DNA from 2 places in the Cereibacter sphaeroides 2.4.1 genome. Region 2 is predicted to be linked to the other one. Evidence: riboswitches for the same ligand, from Rfam matches in the RefSeq annotation. Region 2 holds a riboswitch; the other holds the start of a gene.

Region 1 (7,528 bases), 1.5 Mb from region 2:
AGGGCGTGCTTCTGGGCTGGCCCGACGCGCGCGGCATCGTCTGCGACATCGGCGGCAACTCGATGGAACTGGCGCGGATCGGCGACGGCAAGGTCGGCCGCCGCGTGACTTCGCCGCTCGGGCCCTTCCGCCTCCAGCAGGTCAAGGGCACACCCAAGGAGCGGCAGGCCCATATCTCGGGCATCATCAAGGGGCTGAAGGAGACGATCCAGCCCGACCACGACCGGATCTATCTCGTGGGCGGCTCGTGGCGCGTGATCGCCCGCCTCGACATGGAGCGGCGGGGCTATCCGCTGACGGTGCTGCACGAATACCGGATGATGCCGCGCTCGCTGATGGAGACGCTCGACTGGATCGCGGCGGGCGATCTGGCGGCGCTGCGCGTGCGCACCGGCACCTCGCCCGAGCGGATGGAGCTTGTGCCTCTCGCCGTCGAGGTGCTGCGCGAGCTGATCCGCATCTTCCGGCCGAAGGAGATCGACGTCTCCTCCTACGGCATCCGGGAGGGTCTGCTCTACGAGCAGATGCCGCCCCGGCTCCGCGCGCGCGATCCGCTGATCGAGGCCGCGCGCATGGCCGAGGCGACCTCCGCCCGCAGCCCCGGCTTCGGCAAGAAGCTGCACCAGTTCCTCTCGCCGCTCTTCAAGAACGCCCCCCCCGACCGGCAACGCCTCATCCGGGCCGCCTGCCTTCTCCACGACACGACATGGCGCGCCCACCCCGACTACCGCGCCGAAATGTGCTTCGACAACGCGACCCGCGCCAATCTGGGCGGGCTCGATCATCCCGGCCGCGTCTTCCTCGGGCTGGCCCTCCTCCACCGCTACAAGAACTCGCGCTCTGGCTCGCGGCTCGAACCCTTGTTCCGGCTGCTGAGCGAGGAGCAGATCCTCGAGGCGGAGGTGCTGGGCAAGGCCATGCGTTTCGGCTCGATGTTCTCGATCGAGGATCCGAGCACGGCGGGCAGCCTCAAGTTCATGCCGAAGAAGAAGATCCTCGAACTGACGCTGACGCCCGAGGGTGCGGCGCTCTACGGCGAGGTGGCGCAGGCGCGGTTCAAGTCGCTGGCGGCCGCGCTCCATGCGACGCCGCAGGTGAAGACCAGCGGATGATGCAGCTCGACCATGTGGCGATTGCGGCCACCGATCTGGCGGAGGGCACCGCCGCCGTCGAGGCGGCTCTGGGCCTTTCCATGGGGCCGGGCGGCGCCCATCCGCTGATGGCCACGCACAACCGGCTGCTGGGGCTGGGCGACAGCTACCTCGAAGTGATCGCGCCCGACCCGGCGGCGCCGCGCCCGCCCTTCCCGCGCTGGTTCGACCTCGACCGGTTCGAAGGTCGCCCCCGCCCCTCCAACTGGATCCTGCGCTGCGCGGATCTCGACGCGGCGCTGGCGCTTTTGCCCGAGGCGGGCCGCCCGCTGGAGTTGCGCCGCGGGGACCTGCGCTGGCGGATGGCCGTGCCCGAGGACGGGCGGCTGCCGTTCGACAATCTCTTCCCGGCGCTGATCGAATGGCAGGGCAGCCCGCCGTCTCTGCCCGATGCGGGCCTCAGGCTCGCGCGGATCGAGATCCGCCATCCCGAGGCCCCGGCGCTGGCGCGGCGGCTTGCGCCGCTTCTGGCAGACGACCGCGTGGCCTTTCTGGCCGACGAGCTCCCCGCGCTGCGCTTCACGCTGGACGGCCCGCAGGGCCCGCGCCTGCTCGCATGACCCGCACCCCGGAGCTTTCCCGATGATCCGTCCCGCTGTGGCTGCGGATGTGCCCGCCCTGCTTGCGATCTGGAACCCGATCATCCGCGACACGCTGGTGACCTTCAACGCCGAGGAGAAATCGGCCGACGAGCTGCGCACGCTGATCGCGGCGCGGCCCGCGTTCCTCGTGGCGGATCCGGGCGAGGGGCCGGTGGGCTTTGCGAGCTACGCCCAGTTCCGCGGCGGCGTGGGCTACCGGCACACGATGGAGCACACGATCATCCTCGGGCCTGCGGCGCGTGGTCGCGGGCTCGGGCGCGCGCTGATGACGGCGATCGAGGATCATGCGCGGGCGGGCGGCACCCATTCGCTCTTTGCGGGCGTGAGCGCGGGCAATCCCGAGGGCCGCGCCTTCCATGCGGCGATGGGCTTTGCCGAGACGGCGGTGCTGCCGCAGGTGGGCTACAAGTTCGGCCGCTGGCTCGACCTTGTGCTGATGCAGAAATTCCTCTCCTGACACCACCGGATCGGCGGTTTATGCTGGCCTCATGTCGATCTGGACCCGCATCACAGACGCGCTGGCCGCCCTCGCCTCCGGCGAGAGCCTGTCGGCCGTGCTCGACCGCCTGCGCACCCCGCCCGAGCGGTCGGTGGCCTTCACCATTGCCGTGATCGCGCTCGGCGCGAAGATGGCCAAGGCCGACGGGCAGGTGACGCGCGACGAGGTGGCGGCCTTCCGCGAGATCTTCGCGATCCCGCCGGGCGAGGAGGCGAACGCCGCCCGCGTCTTCAACCTCGCGCGGCAGGATGTGGCGGGCTTCGATTCCTATGCCCGCAAGATCAAGGGGATGTTCCGCGGCGACGACCGGATCCTCATCGATCTGATGGAGGGGCTCTTCCACATCTCGGTGGCCGACGGGAGCTATCATCCCGACGAGGACGCCTTCCTGACCGAGGTCGCCCGGATCTTCGGGATCGGCGACCGCTGCTTCCGCGCCCTGCGCGCCCGCTTCGTGAGCGATGCGCCGCGCGACCCCTACGACGTGCTGGGGGTCGAGCATGACGCGCCGATCTCGGAGGTGCGCAGCGCCTGGAAGCAGGCGGTGCGCGACTGCCATCCCGACCGGATGGTGGCCCGCGGCGTGCCGGAAGAGGCGGTGAGGCTCGCCGAGCGGCGGCTGGTCGACATCAACCGCGCCTGGGAGGAGATCAGCGCGAAGCAGGCGGCCTGAATGGCCCGCCCGCTGCGCATCGCCACCTACAATGTCGAATGGTTCAACGGGCTCTTCGACGACCACGGGCGGCTCAGGACCGACAACGAACTGTCGGGCCGCTACGAGATCACCCGCCGCAACCAGATCGAATCGCTGGGCATCGTCTTCACCGCCCTCGATGCCGACGCGATCATGGTCATCGAGGCGCCGAACCAGAGCCGGCGCCGCTCGACGGTGAAGGCGCTCGAGACCTTCGCGCGCACCTTCGGCCTGCGCGCCTCGCGCGCCGTCTTGGGCTTTCCCAGCGAGACCGAGCAGGAGATCGCGCTCCTCTACGACCCCTCGCGCATCGAGGCCCATCACGATCCGCAGTCGAGCGCCAGGGCGCCCCGGTTCGACGAGGTGTTCCGCTTCGACATAGACGTGGATGCCACGCCCGAGGCCATCCGCTTCTCCAAGCCGCCGCTCGAGCTTGCGCTCAGGGCCGACGGCCATCCGCTGCGGGTGATCGGCGTCCATGCCAAGTCCAAGGCCCCGCACGGCGCGCGCAACCCGGCCGAGGCGGTGCGGATCGGCATTCAGAACCGCCGCCAGCAGCTGGCCGAATGCGTCTGGCTGCGCAGGCGGGTGGCGGGCCTCCTCGCGCGGCACCAGAGCGTGATGGTGATGGGCGATTTCAACGACGGCCCCGGTCTCGACGAATATGAGAAGCTCTTCGGCCGGTCGGGGATCGAGATCGTCCTCGGGCTCGAGGAGCCTCCCGAGTTGCGCCTGCACGAGCCCCACGCGCGCATGGCGCTCACGCAGCGGGTGGGCATCCAGCCCAGCTCGGCCCGCTTCTGGCTCGCCCCGGAACAGCAGTATTTCGAGGCCCTGCTCGACTTCATCATGGTCTCGGCCGATCTGGCGGCGAAATCGCCCCGCTGGCGGATCTGGCACCCGCTGAACGATCCGAACTGCTTTCGCACCCCCGAATTGCAGCAGGCCCTCCTCGCAGCCTCGGACCATTTCCCGGTCACGCTCGACATCGACCTCTGACGCCTCCCGGCGCTGCGCTCTAGGCCAGGAGGTCTTCGCCGGCAAAGCCTCCTCGACCGTGCCCCTCCCCGGCGGCGCATCCGCGGCGAGAGGACGATTCCGTCGCCCCCGCCCCTATCGGGCGCGCGACCCCGGCAAGCCGGATTGCGCCCGGCCACCTCCCGCGCCCCGCGACGCGCAGCCGCTGCGATCCGGCGGGCCTTGCGCGCGGGGCGGGAAAGACGGAAGGTGCGGGCGACGGTTCCCGGAGGAAGCTCCGGGCGAAGAGGGAATGCGGTGCGGGCCTGACAGGCCCCAAGCCGCGACTGCCCCCGCAACTGTAGGCGGCGAGCGCGTCCCATCATGCCCACTGGCCCAGGACAGGCCGGGAAGGGCGGGACAAGCCCAGACCCGCGAGTCAGGAGACCTGCCGTCGACGGACCTGTAACAGCCGGGCGGGGTGTCCCGGGCGCAGGGCGCGTGCGCACGGGCGCCGCCCCTCCGCCTGCCCGCTCCCAAGATGCGCGGAGGGCGCGATGATCGTGACGCGGAACGGACGGACCTACAGCCTCACCGAATGCCGACACCGGAAGGAACCCTGCCTGAAGGGCCTCGCGGTGGTCGAGCATCTGGCCAGCTCGGCCCGATGCACCCAAGGGCTCATGGGACCCGACTTCGAAATGCAGGGCTGCGTGCGGCTCACGGGCTGCATCCGGCCCTGCACGGCGCTCTTCCGGCTAACGGCGGGCGGGCTCCAGCTCTTCTGCGACCTCGAGCCCGGAGACTGGTCGCCGGGCCTCGTGCGGCTGGCCGAGATGATCGAGGGCGGCGGCTCCTTCACCGGCACGCTGCCTGCCGAACCCGCGGCCATGGTGCTCGCCTCGGCGCCGGAGCCCGCGCCCGAGCGCGCCGCCCCGGCCCGCCCGCTCCCGCGGGAGGCGGCACTGCATTGACGCTGGCGGCGGGCCTCAGGGCGCCTGCGGAGGCGATCCGCCGGGCGCGGGTGGCGGGCCATCTGGGCGAGTTCCTGCAGGGCCGCCTCGGGCCCGACGGGCCGCTCGCGCTGGTGACCCTGCCCTGCCCCGGCCTCGGCGCCGAGGCGATCCGGGCGCCGGGTCCGCTGGCCCTCGACCAGCCCGGGGCGCAGATGCTGACGCTGCCCGCGCTCTGCGACCTGCTGGCCTCTGGCGGAGCCGCGCCGGACGGCCGCTTCCGCCTGACGCTCGACCTGCCGCCGGGCGGCGGGGCGGGCGCCTCGACCGCGGCGCGGGTGGCGCTCCTCCATGCGGCAGGCGTGACCGATCCGGCCACCGTTGCCCGCGCCTGCCTCGCCTCGGAAGGAGCGAGCGATCCGCTGATGTTCGACCGGCCCGAGCGGCTGCTCTGGGCCTCGCGCGAGGGGCGGGTGCTGGCAGAGCTGCCGCCCCTGCCGCCGATGGAGCTGGTGGGCGGCTTCTTCGGTCCCGCCCGGCGCACCGATCCGGCCGATCTCGCCTTCCCCGACATCTCGGACCTTCTCGAGGGCTGGGGCGCGGCCGACCTCGCGGGCGTGGCGCGCCGCGCGAGCCTCTCGGCCGCGCGCTGCCTTCAGCTGCGCGGCCCGGCGGAGGATCCGACCGCGGCCTTGGCCCACGGTCTCGGCGCGCTCGGCTGGGCCATCGGCCACACCGGCCCCGCCCGCGCGCTGATCTTCCCGCCGGGCGCCGTTCCGCGCGGGGCGGCCGGGGCATTGCGGGCCGCGGGCTTTTCCCGCATCACGCGCTTCCGCATCGGCGGAGCCTGAGGAGGGACCATGCGCGATCACGGCGGCAATCTCGACAGCGCGGCGGCGCTCTTTGGCGGGGCGGTCGAGGACTGGCTCGACCTCTCGACGGGGATCAACCGGGTGCCCTATCCGATGCCGCGCCTGCCCGCCCGCGCGCTGACCGCCCTGCCCGATGCAGCGGCCGAGGCGCGCCTTCTGGCCGCGGCGCGCGTGGCCTTCCGCACAGAGGCGCCGATGCTGGCCGTGGCCGGGGCACAGGCGGCGATCCAGCTCGTGCCGCGGCTCACCCCGCCCGGACGGGCGCGCGTCCTTGGCCCCACCTACAACGAACATGCGGCAAGCCTCCGCGCCGCGGGCTGGCAGGTCGAGGAGGTGAGCGAGCTTGCGGCGCTCGAAGGCGCCGATCTCGCCGTGCTCGTCAATCCGAACAACCCCGACGGCCGCCGCCACCCGCCCGAAACCCTCCGGGCGCTCCTGCCCCGCGTGGGCCGGCTTCTGGTGGACGAAAGCTTCGGCGATCCGCTGCCCGATCTGTCGCTCGCTCCCGAGGCCGGCGTGCCGGGGCATCTGGTGCTGCGCTCCTTCGGCAAGTTCTACGGGCTGGCGGGGCTGCGGCTGGGCTTCGTGCTGGGAAGTGCAGAGGATGTGGCGGCGCTGGCGCGGATGGCGGGGCCGTGGGCGGTCTCGGGCCCGGCCATCGCCGCGGGAACCGTGGCCCTGGCCGACCGAGATTGGGCGGAGACCACGACCGCGCGGCTCGAGGCCGAGGGGCCGCGGCTCGATGCGCTGGCCGCCCGGATGGGCTGGCGGCTGGCGGGCGGGGCGCATCTCTTCCGGCTCTACGACACGCCGGATGCCCGTGCGGCGCAGGATCACCTCGCCCGCGCCCGGATCTGGAGCCGGATCTTCCCCTGGTCGGACCGGCTGATCCGCCTCGGCCTGCCGGGTGGCGAAGCGGAATGGGCGCGCCTCGACGCGGCCTTCGGCGAAGGGATGCGGTAGAGGGCCGCTCCGGGAACGGGCCCATCTCCCCATGGACGCCGCGCCGCAGGCTGCCTCCGCCCGGGCCTCAGCCCTCCGGTGTGCCGCCCGAGAAGTTGCGATAGAGGAAGCGGTCGGCCCCCGCCTCCGCCTCGGCCCCCGCGAGCGAGAAGAGCTGCGCATGGAGCGGCGACTTGGCGCAAGCCGGGTCGGTGGCCGCCGCATCGCCCGCCAGCGCGAAGGCCTGACAGCGGCAGCCGCCGAAATCCTCCTCGGCATGGATGCAGGACCGGCAGGGCTCCTGCATCCAGCCGGTGCCGCGGTAGAGGTTCAGCGCCTCGGACCGCTGCCAGATCTCGGCCAGCGGCGCCTCGCGCACCGAATCGAACCGGAGCCCGGTGATCGTCTCGGCGGCGTGGCAGGGCAACACCTTGCCCGAGGGCGAGATGTTGAAGAACTGCCGCCCCCAGCCGCCCATGCAGGTCTTGGGCCGCACCGCGTAATAGTCCGGGATCACGTAGTCGATGGCGAGCACGCCCGAGAGCCGCGCCTGCGCCTCCTCGACGATCCGCGTCGCCTCGTCGAGTTGCGCGAGCGTCGGCATCAACGCCGCGCGGTTCTTCAGCGCCCAGCCGTAATACTGCACATGCGCCACCTCGAGCCGCTGCGCGCCCATCTCGACCGCCATCTCGACGATGCGCGGCAGTTCGTCGAGGTTCTGGCGGTGCATCACGGCGTTGAGCGTGAGCGCCATCCCCTCGGCACGCACCCAAGCGGCGGCCTCGATCTTCTTCGCATGGCCGCCGCGGAAGCCGCCGATCCGCTCGGCCACCGGCGCGCTTGCGCCCTGCAGGCTCA
Region 2 (7,528 bases):
GAGACCCTGCGGCGGATCCGGGCGATGCCCGGCCCCGCGGCGAGCCTGCCGGTCGTGGCCATGACCGCCGATGCGACCGAGGAACAGCGCGACATGTATCTCGGCGCGGGCCTCACCGGCTATGTGGCCAAGCCCGTCACCCCCGACCGGATGTCGGCCGAACTCAGCCGCGTGCTGGGACTCGCGCATCCCGACGAGAGCTGAGAGCCGAGAGCCGAGAGCCGAGAGCCGAGAGCCGAGAGCCGAGAGCCGAGAGCCGAGAGCCGAGAGCCGAGAGCCGAGAGCCGTCTCGGTCCCGGGATACTGGTTCCATGTCAACCCATTGTCCCGCGACCCTCACAGGAGGTCTCAGCCCGCCCGGCCGGCTTGCGCGCGGCGCTCCTGCATCCAGATCCGGCTCCCCAGACCCACCGCTGCGCAGACGGCAGCGCCGATCGCCTCTCCTGCCGCCGTGTGGAGGCCCGCGTAGCGGCCCGCACCCGGATGGCAGGCGAGCGCCACGCAGTCGGTGCCGGTGCCGGTGGCGCGGCCCGTGGGCAGGACGAGCCCCGCCTCCAGCACCGAAGCCGTCCGCGCCTCGACGGCAATCGACAGGGCCTCGAGCTGCGCCGCCTCCGACAGCTCCGCCTCGACCGCCACAAGGAGGTTGATCGTGCCGAGCGCCCGCTCAGGCACCAGCCTCCGCCCCACCGCCTCGGCATTGCCGAGCCCGACGGTCGCCAGACAGGCGGCGCGAAGCCCCTCGGCCGAAGCCTCCGCCAGATGATGCCGGTCGAGCGTGCGCGAGGTGAGCATCCCCACCGCCGCCCCCAGATCGCGCCCCGCCATCTCGGCGGCCAGCCAGCGCTCGGCATCGAAGCCCGGCGCGAGCTCCGCATCGCGCACCTCCCGCCAGACGACCCGATCCGCGATCACCAGTCCCGGACGGTGCGGCGCCCAGCTCAGCACCCGCATCGGCCCGGGCAGGCGCGCCACGAGCCACGGCCGCTCCAGCGCGACCTCGATCACCGGGTGACGCCCAAGGGCTGGAACACCGGCCCGTCGGGCGTGTCGGCGTAATAGGCGCGCACCCCGAAGACCTCGGCCAGATTGGCCGCGGTCAGCACGACGCCGGGCGGCCCGTCCGCCACCAGTCGCCCGCGCGCGATCAGGAGAAGCCGCGTGCAGTGCCGCGCGGCAAGGCCCAGATCGTGGATCGAGGCCACCACCGCGCGTCCCTCCGCCGCAAGGCTCTGGAACACCTGCATCGTGCGGATCTGGCTTTCGGGATCGAGCCCCGCCACCGGTTCGTCGGCAAGAAGGAGCGGCGCCTCCTGCGCCAGCGTGCGCGCGATCAGCACCCGCGCCTGCTCGCCGCCCGACAGGGCCGTCGCGATGCGGTGGCGGTAGCCCGCCAGCCCCATCCGGTCGAGCGCGCGCGTGACCGCCTCGCGGTCGGCGGCGGTGACGCGGCGCCCGGCATGGGGAACGCGGCCCAGCATCACCAGCGTCTCGACATCCACCGGCCAGGCGATCTCGCGCGCCTGCGGCAGGAAGGCCGCCGCCCGCGCCCGCGCCCGGGGCGCAAGGCCCGCGAGGCTGCTCTTGCCCGCCGAGGGCAGAAGGCCCATCGCCGCGCGCAGAAGCGAGGTCTTGCCCGCCCCGTTCGGCCCGATCAGGCCCAGCACCTCGCCCGGCTCCACCGTGAAGGTGACATGATCCACCACCGGACAGTCGCCCCGGCGCACGGTCAGATTGTCGAGCGCGAGCAGGCTCATGCCTCCACCCTCCGCATCCGCCAGATGAGATGGAGGAAGAAGGGCGAGCCCACGATCGCCGTCAGCACCCCGAGCTTGAGATCCCGGTCGGGCGCGATGACCCGCACCGCGACATCGGCCGCGAGCAGCATGGCCGCGCCCCCCAGCGCCGCGGCGGGCAGCAGCCGCGACGGGCGCGCCCCCACCAGCGGCCGCAGGATATGGGGCACCACGAGCCCCACGAAGCCCACCGCTCCCGCCACCGCGACCGCCGCCCCCACCGAAAGCGCCGTGCCGAGGATCAGCAGCAGGCGCACCCGGCCGAGCCGCACGCCCAGCGCCTCGGCCGCATCCTCGCCGAGCGTGAGCGCATCGAGCCCGCGGCCGAGCGTCAGAAGCAGCGCCGAGCCCGCCAGCATGAAGGGCAGCGCCAGCGCCACATGGGTCATCGACCGGTCGGCGAGCGAGCCCATCATCCAGAAGACGATCTCCATCGCGGCGAAGGGATTGGGCGAGAGGTTGAGGATCAGCGCCACGCCCGCCGCGGCCAGCGCCGAGATGGCGACCCCGGCGAGGATCAGCGCGAGCGCTCCGCCGCGCGGCCCCGCAAGGCCGAGGATCAGAAGCACCGAGATCGCCGCGCCCGCCAGCGCCGCAAGCGGCAGCGCCAGCGTGAAGCTTGCGGCGAGCCCGGTCTGGAGCGCGATGACCGCGCCCAGAGCGGCGGATGAAGACACGCCCACAAGCCCCGGTTCTGCAAGCGGATTTCTCAGGAACCCCTGCATCGCCGCCCCCGAGATTCCCAGCACCGCCCCCACCGTCAGCCCGAGGATCGCACGCGGCAGGCGGATCTCGCGCATCACCAGCACGACCGCCTCGCCCTGACCCGTGACGAGGGCCTGGAGCGACTCGCCTAAGCCGAGTGCCGCAGGGCCCACGAGGAGCGACAGAAGGAACAGCAGGGCCACCAGAAGCGCCAGCGCCAGAAGAAGGAGGGAATATCTCACCGCGGCCCGTCCAGTTCCGTCAGCCGGACTTCGGCGAGGCTCCGCCGCGCCGCGCCCATCACCTCGAGCGCCTGCAGCACGGCGGGCGTGCCGCAGATCCAGCCGCCGTCGGACACTTCGACCGAGCCCGCTTCCTCGCGCACCGCCTGCAGCGCGGGATGGTCCAGAAGTTCCTCGGCCCGCGAGGCGCCGGGATAGGGCGAGGAGGTCACGATCATCTGGGGCTGCGCCATCACCAGCCGCTCGAGCGGAAGGTCGCCCCCGCCGTCGAGCCCGAGCTCGGCCGCGACATTGGAAAAGCCGGTATGGCGCAGGATGGCGTCGGCGAGCGTACCCGAACCCGTGGTATAGCCCCGCGGGTAATAGAGCGCCGCCCGCACGGGCGGCAGATCCACCCTGAGACGGGCGAGGTCCGCCTCGAACTCGGCCACCAGTTCTTCGGCCCGCGCCTCGCGCCCGAGCGCCCGGCCCACCGTGCGCAGCTGGTCGGGAATGTCGGCGAAGGCATTGGCGGGCGGCAGCTCGATCACCTCGATCCCGAGCCTGCGCAGCAGATCGACAGTCTGCCGCGCCGTGAAGGTGCCTGCCAGCACCAGATCAGGGCGCATGAGGAACACCTCTTCGGCCTGCCCCCGGTTCGCCGGATAGGCGCGCGCCTCCTCGACCATGGCCGAGATCTGCGGCTCGGTGGCAAGATGGGACACCGAGAGAAGCTGTCCCGGCGCCGCGAGCATCATGGCAAGCTGATCGGTGCAGAGATTGATCGACACCACCCGCCGCGGCGCCTCGGCCACGGCGGGAGCGGCGGCGGCAAGCGTGGCCGCCAGCAGCAGGGCGAGGCGCCTAGAAGCGCGCACGCAGGCCCGCAAAGATCGAACGCCCCGGTTGGGCATAGCCGCGCACCGTCTGATACTCCTCGTCGAACAGGTTCTCGACCCGGACATAGGCCTCGGCCCGGTCGTTCAGATCGTAGCTAACCGTCGCATTCACCACCGTCCAGTCATCGAGCGGGGCATCGGGTTGCAGGTAGCCGGTCGTATCCATCACATCCGCGATATGCTGCACCGTGAGGATCCCGCGGGTGCGGTCGGCGATCTGCCCCTCGAGGCCCAGCACGAGGTCGTGCCGCGGCACGCGGACGGCCCGGGTCTCGGTGCCGTTCGCCTCGTCGGAGGCGTCGGTGTAGGTGTAGCTGCCGAAGAGCTCCCACTCCGACCCGAGCGGCGCGCGCGCCGACAGCTCGATCCCCTGGCTATGCGTCTCGCCGTCCAGCTGATCGTAGCAGCCCCAGGGCGAGGCGCAGAAGTCGGCGCCGTCCAGATAGACGATGCGGTCGGTGACATCGGTCTTGAAGAGCGTCGCCTGAACGGTCGCACCGCTGCCGAACCGCTTCTCGAGGCCGAGCTCGTAGCTGCGGCTCGATTCCGGCCCGAGGCGGTCGGATCCTTCGGGACCGAACCGTTCGTAGAGCGACGGCGCGCGGAAGCCGGTTCCGGCCACGCCGCGCAGGATCAGGTCGTCGGCCAGCCGCCAGGCCAGCGCCACGCGCCCGGTGGTCTTGCCGTCGAAGTCGGACGGGTCGTCACGACGCGCCGCGAGCGACAGATCGAGATCGGGCGAGAGCGCGAGGCGCGCCTCGCCGAAGACGGAGTCGGTGGTGAGATCGCCCTCATCCGTGTCGCTGCTGAAGCTCTCCTTCGTGCGCTCAGCCCCGAACGAGAGGCTCGCCAGCCCCACCTCGACCGTCCCGAGGTAGGAGAGCGCGCGCCGTTCGCCCTCGTAGACTTCGATATAGCCGCCGGGATATTCCCGGCGCGTGTCGGTAGCGGCATAGGCGAGCACGCTCTGCACCTGGCCGAGGGTGAGATCCGCAAAGATCCTGCCGCCTCTCAGCCGGCTGAGCGCCCGGTCGTCCGTGTCGACGATCCCGCCCGCGCCGGGGCCGTCGATGTCGAGATCGGAGTCGCGCGCGATGAAGGCGGCCCCGATCCGCAGGTCCTCGGTCAGGTCGTAGGCACCGGAGAGGGCGTAGAAGGTGGTATCGAACCCGTCGCGCTCGGTGCCCGAGGCGGCCTGCGAGATCCCGTCCGAGACGGTGCGGGCCACGCTGAAGGCCAGCTCGCCGCGCTCGGTCAGAAGGCCTGTGGAGAGGCCGCCGGTGAAGGTGCGGTTGCTGCCGCCCTCGAGCGACAGCTGCCCGCTGACGCCCGGATCGCGCGGCCGGTAGGTGGCGATGTCGATGACGCCCGCCACGGCTTCCGAGCCGTAGATCGCGGATTGCGACCCGCGCAGCACCTCGATCCGGTCGATGCCGCCGGCGGTGAGCGAGCCGAAGTCGAACTCGGATTTGGTTCCGGACGCGTCCGCCACGTCGATGCCGTCGATCCGCACCGCCTGATAGGCGCTGCCCAGCCCGCGGATCCGGAGCGTCGTCGTGGCGCCGAGCCCGCCGTTCCGCGTGTAGGACACGCCCGGCAGGCGCGCGAGCAGGTCGCTCACCGAGATCTCGCCCGTGGCCTGCATGTCCTCGGCGGTGACCACATCCACCGTGGCGCCGGTGCGGCTGGTTTCGGTGGCGACGAGACTCGGCGAGACGAGGATCTCGTCGAGAGCGATGTCCTGAGCCTGCAGCGGGGCTGCGGCCATGAGGGTGAGGAGCGAGGCGGCTGTCTTCTTCATCTGTCCCTTCCGTCCGGGCGACCCCCGGATCCGACCTGCAATGTCCTTGGAAAGGGTATGCCCCTCCGCCGACGGTGACCGTCACCTGAAGCGGATGGTCCGCCTCCCGCACGCGCCCCGCGCGCAGGAAAGGGTGATCGCTCCGGCAGGTCTCCTGACTTGCGGGTCGCAGCTCGGACCGGCCTTCCCGGGACATCCCAGTGGCGCCGTCGGTCGTCGCTCGCCGCCTACAGTTGCGGGGGCAGCCGCGGAGTTGGGGAGATCTCCCCGCACCGCGTTCCCTTTTCATCCGGCCATCACGCCGGAACCGAAGCCGTTCCTCAATATGACAAGTGACGGCCCTGTCAAGCGGCGGTGCCGCGGCGGGTTGGCCGCCCCTTGCGGAAAGCCGCGAAAAAAGGACTGGACCGGATGCGACTCTCCACCGTAGCATGAGGGGAAAAAAGCAGGAGGAAAGACATGTTCCGCAGCTTCGGCGCCGAGGATGCCACCGGGCTCGCGGCCCTCGTGGCCCGCCGCGACACATCGCCCGAGGAGCTTCTCGATGCGGCCCTCGACGCGGTTGCGGCTGTCAACCCTGCGCTCAATGCCGTCGTGCTGGTGCAGGAGGAGACCGCGCGGCGGAGCATCGCTCGGGGCCTGCCGCACGGGCCCTTCCGCGGCGTGCCCTTCCTGCTCAAGGATCTCGGATGCGAGGCGGTGGACTTCCCCTCGCACAACGGCTCGCGGCTGCTGGCGGATACGCGCTATCCGCGCGATTCGGCGATCTTCGAGCGGATCCGGGCCACGGGCGTCGTGACCTTCGGGCGGACCACCTCGCCCGAGGGCGGCATCGGGCCTGCCACGGAATCGGCCGTCTACGGCGGGCCCACCCGCAACCCGTGGAACCTCGAGCATACGTCGGGCGGCTCCTCGGGCGGTGCGGGCGCGGCGGTGGCCGCGGGCATCGTGGCCATGGCGCATGGCTCGGACGGGGGCGGATCGGTCCGCATCCCCGCCTCCTCCTGCGGGCTCTTCGGGATGAAGCCCACCCGCGCGCGCCTGCCTGACGGCCCCTATGCGGGCGAGGGCTGGGCGGGCATGGCCATCGACGGATTCCTCACCCGGTCGGTCCGCGACACGGCCCACATGCTCGACGCCTGCGCGGGCGCCGATCCCGGCGCGCCCTACTGGGCGCCGCCGCTCCTGCGCGGCCATGCGGATGCGATCGGCCGCCCGCCGCGGCGGCTGCGCGTGGGGATCTGCGACACGACCTTCACCGGCGCGCCCATCCACCCGGAGGTGCGGGCCGCGGTCGAGGCGGCGGGACGGCTGCTCGAGAGCCTGGGCCATACGGTCAGCCCCTGCCTGCCCCGCGCCGATGTGGCGATGATGATGGAGGCCTGGACCGACATCGTGGCCTGCGGCACGGCGCTCGGCATCCGCAAGGCGCTGAAGGGCCGCGCGCCCGAGGGGCTGGTCGAGCCGGTCTCGCTCGGCGCGATGCGGCGCGCGGCCGAGATCCCGGGCGAGCGCTATCTCGAGGCGGTGGGCCAGATCCATGCCTTCGGCCGCCAGATGGCCGCGGTCTTCGACCCGGAGACGGGAGAGGGCATCGACATCCTCCTGTCGGCCACTCTGGCCGAACCGCCGGCGCGCGTCGGCCGGTTCGCGCACGGGACGGAGGGCGTCTTCGCCTATTCCCCCTTCACCGCCGTCTTCAACGCCTCGGGCCAGCCCGCGGCCTCGCTGCCCCTCGGCATGAGCGCCGGGGGCCTGCCGATCGGCGTCCATCTCGCGGCCCGCTTCGGCGCCGATGAGGAGCTGATCGCGCTCTGCGCAGAAATCGAGCGGGCGGCGCCGTGGATCGGGCGCAGGCCTGCCCCTTTGGTCGAAAGGCTGCGCGCGCCGTTGATTTCGCGCCCGGGCGCCGCCTAACCTCAAGCCACACCCGATGGGAGGCCGTCCTTGAGCGAACCCGATGCCGTCGAAGCCCGCCATGTCGTCAAGGCCTTCGGACAGGGAGAGGTGGCCGTCCGCGCGCTGGACGATGTCTCGGTGGGGATCCGGCGGAGCGAGTTCTTCACCCTGCTCGGCCCCTCGGGCTGCGGCAAGACCACGCTTCTG

The links. A riboswitch is a leader RNA that binds a small molecule or an ion and turns the genes downstream of it on or off. The one in region 2 is predicted to bind cobalamin.
Region 1: linked by a shared signal. The riboswitch ahead of RSP_RS12275 (hypothetical protein) and the one ahead of RSP_RS05090 (TonB-dependent receptor plug domain-containing protein) in region 2 are both predicted to bind cobalamin.

Annotation. Positions count from the first base shown of each region.
Region 1 is NC_007493.2:2,527,041-2,534,568, forward strand. It holds gene RSP_RS12250 (Ppx/GppA family phosphatase) at 1-1,112, shown strand, start outside; gene RSP_RS12255 (VOC family protein) at 1,109-1,711, shown strand; gene RSP_RS12260 (GNAT family N-acetyltransferase) at 1,734-2,210, shown strand; gene RSP_RS12265 (molecular chaperone DjiA) at 2,242-2,925, shown strand; gene RSP_RS12270 (endonuclease/exonuclease/phosphatase family protein) at 2,926-3,945, shown strand; cobalamin riboswitch at 4,167-4,373, shown strand; gene RSP_RS12275 (hypothetical protein) at 4,461-4,877, shown strand; gene bluE (L-threonine kinase BluE) at 4,874-5,707, shown strand; gene cobD (threonine-phosphate decarboxylase CobD) at 5,717-6,691, shown strand; gene pqqE (pyrroloquinoline quinone biosynthesis protein PqqE) at 6,759-7,528, opposite strand, start outside.
Region 2 is NC_007493.2:1,028,653-1,036,180, reverse strand. It holds gene RSP_RS05115 (response regulator) at 1-204, shown strand, start outside; gene cbiZ (adenosylcobinamide amidohydrolase CbiZ) at 349-1,008, opposite strand; gene RSP_RS05105 (ABC transporter ATP-binding protein) at 1,005-1,757, opposite strand; gene RSP_RS05100 (FecCD family ABC transporter permease) at 1,754-2,743, opposite strand; gene RSP_RS05095 (ABC transporter substrate-binding protein) at 2,740-3,600, opposite strand; gene RSP_RS05090 (TonB-dependent receptor plug domain-containing protein) at 3,587-5,422, opposite strand; cobalamin riboswitch at 5,550-5,749, opposite strand; gene RSP_RS05085 (amidase) at 5,882-7,339, shown strand; gene RSP_RS05080 (ABC transporter ATP-binding protein) at 7,370-7,528, shown strand, end outside.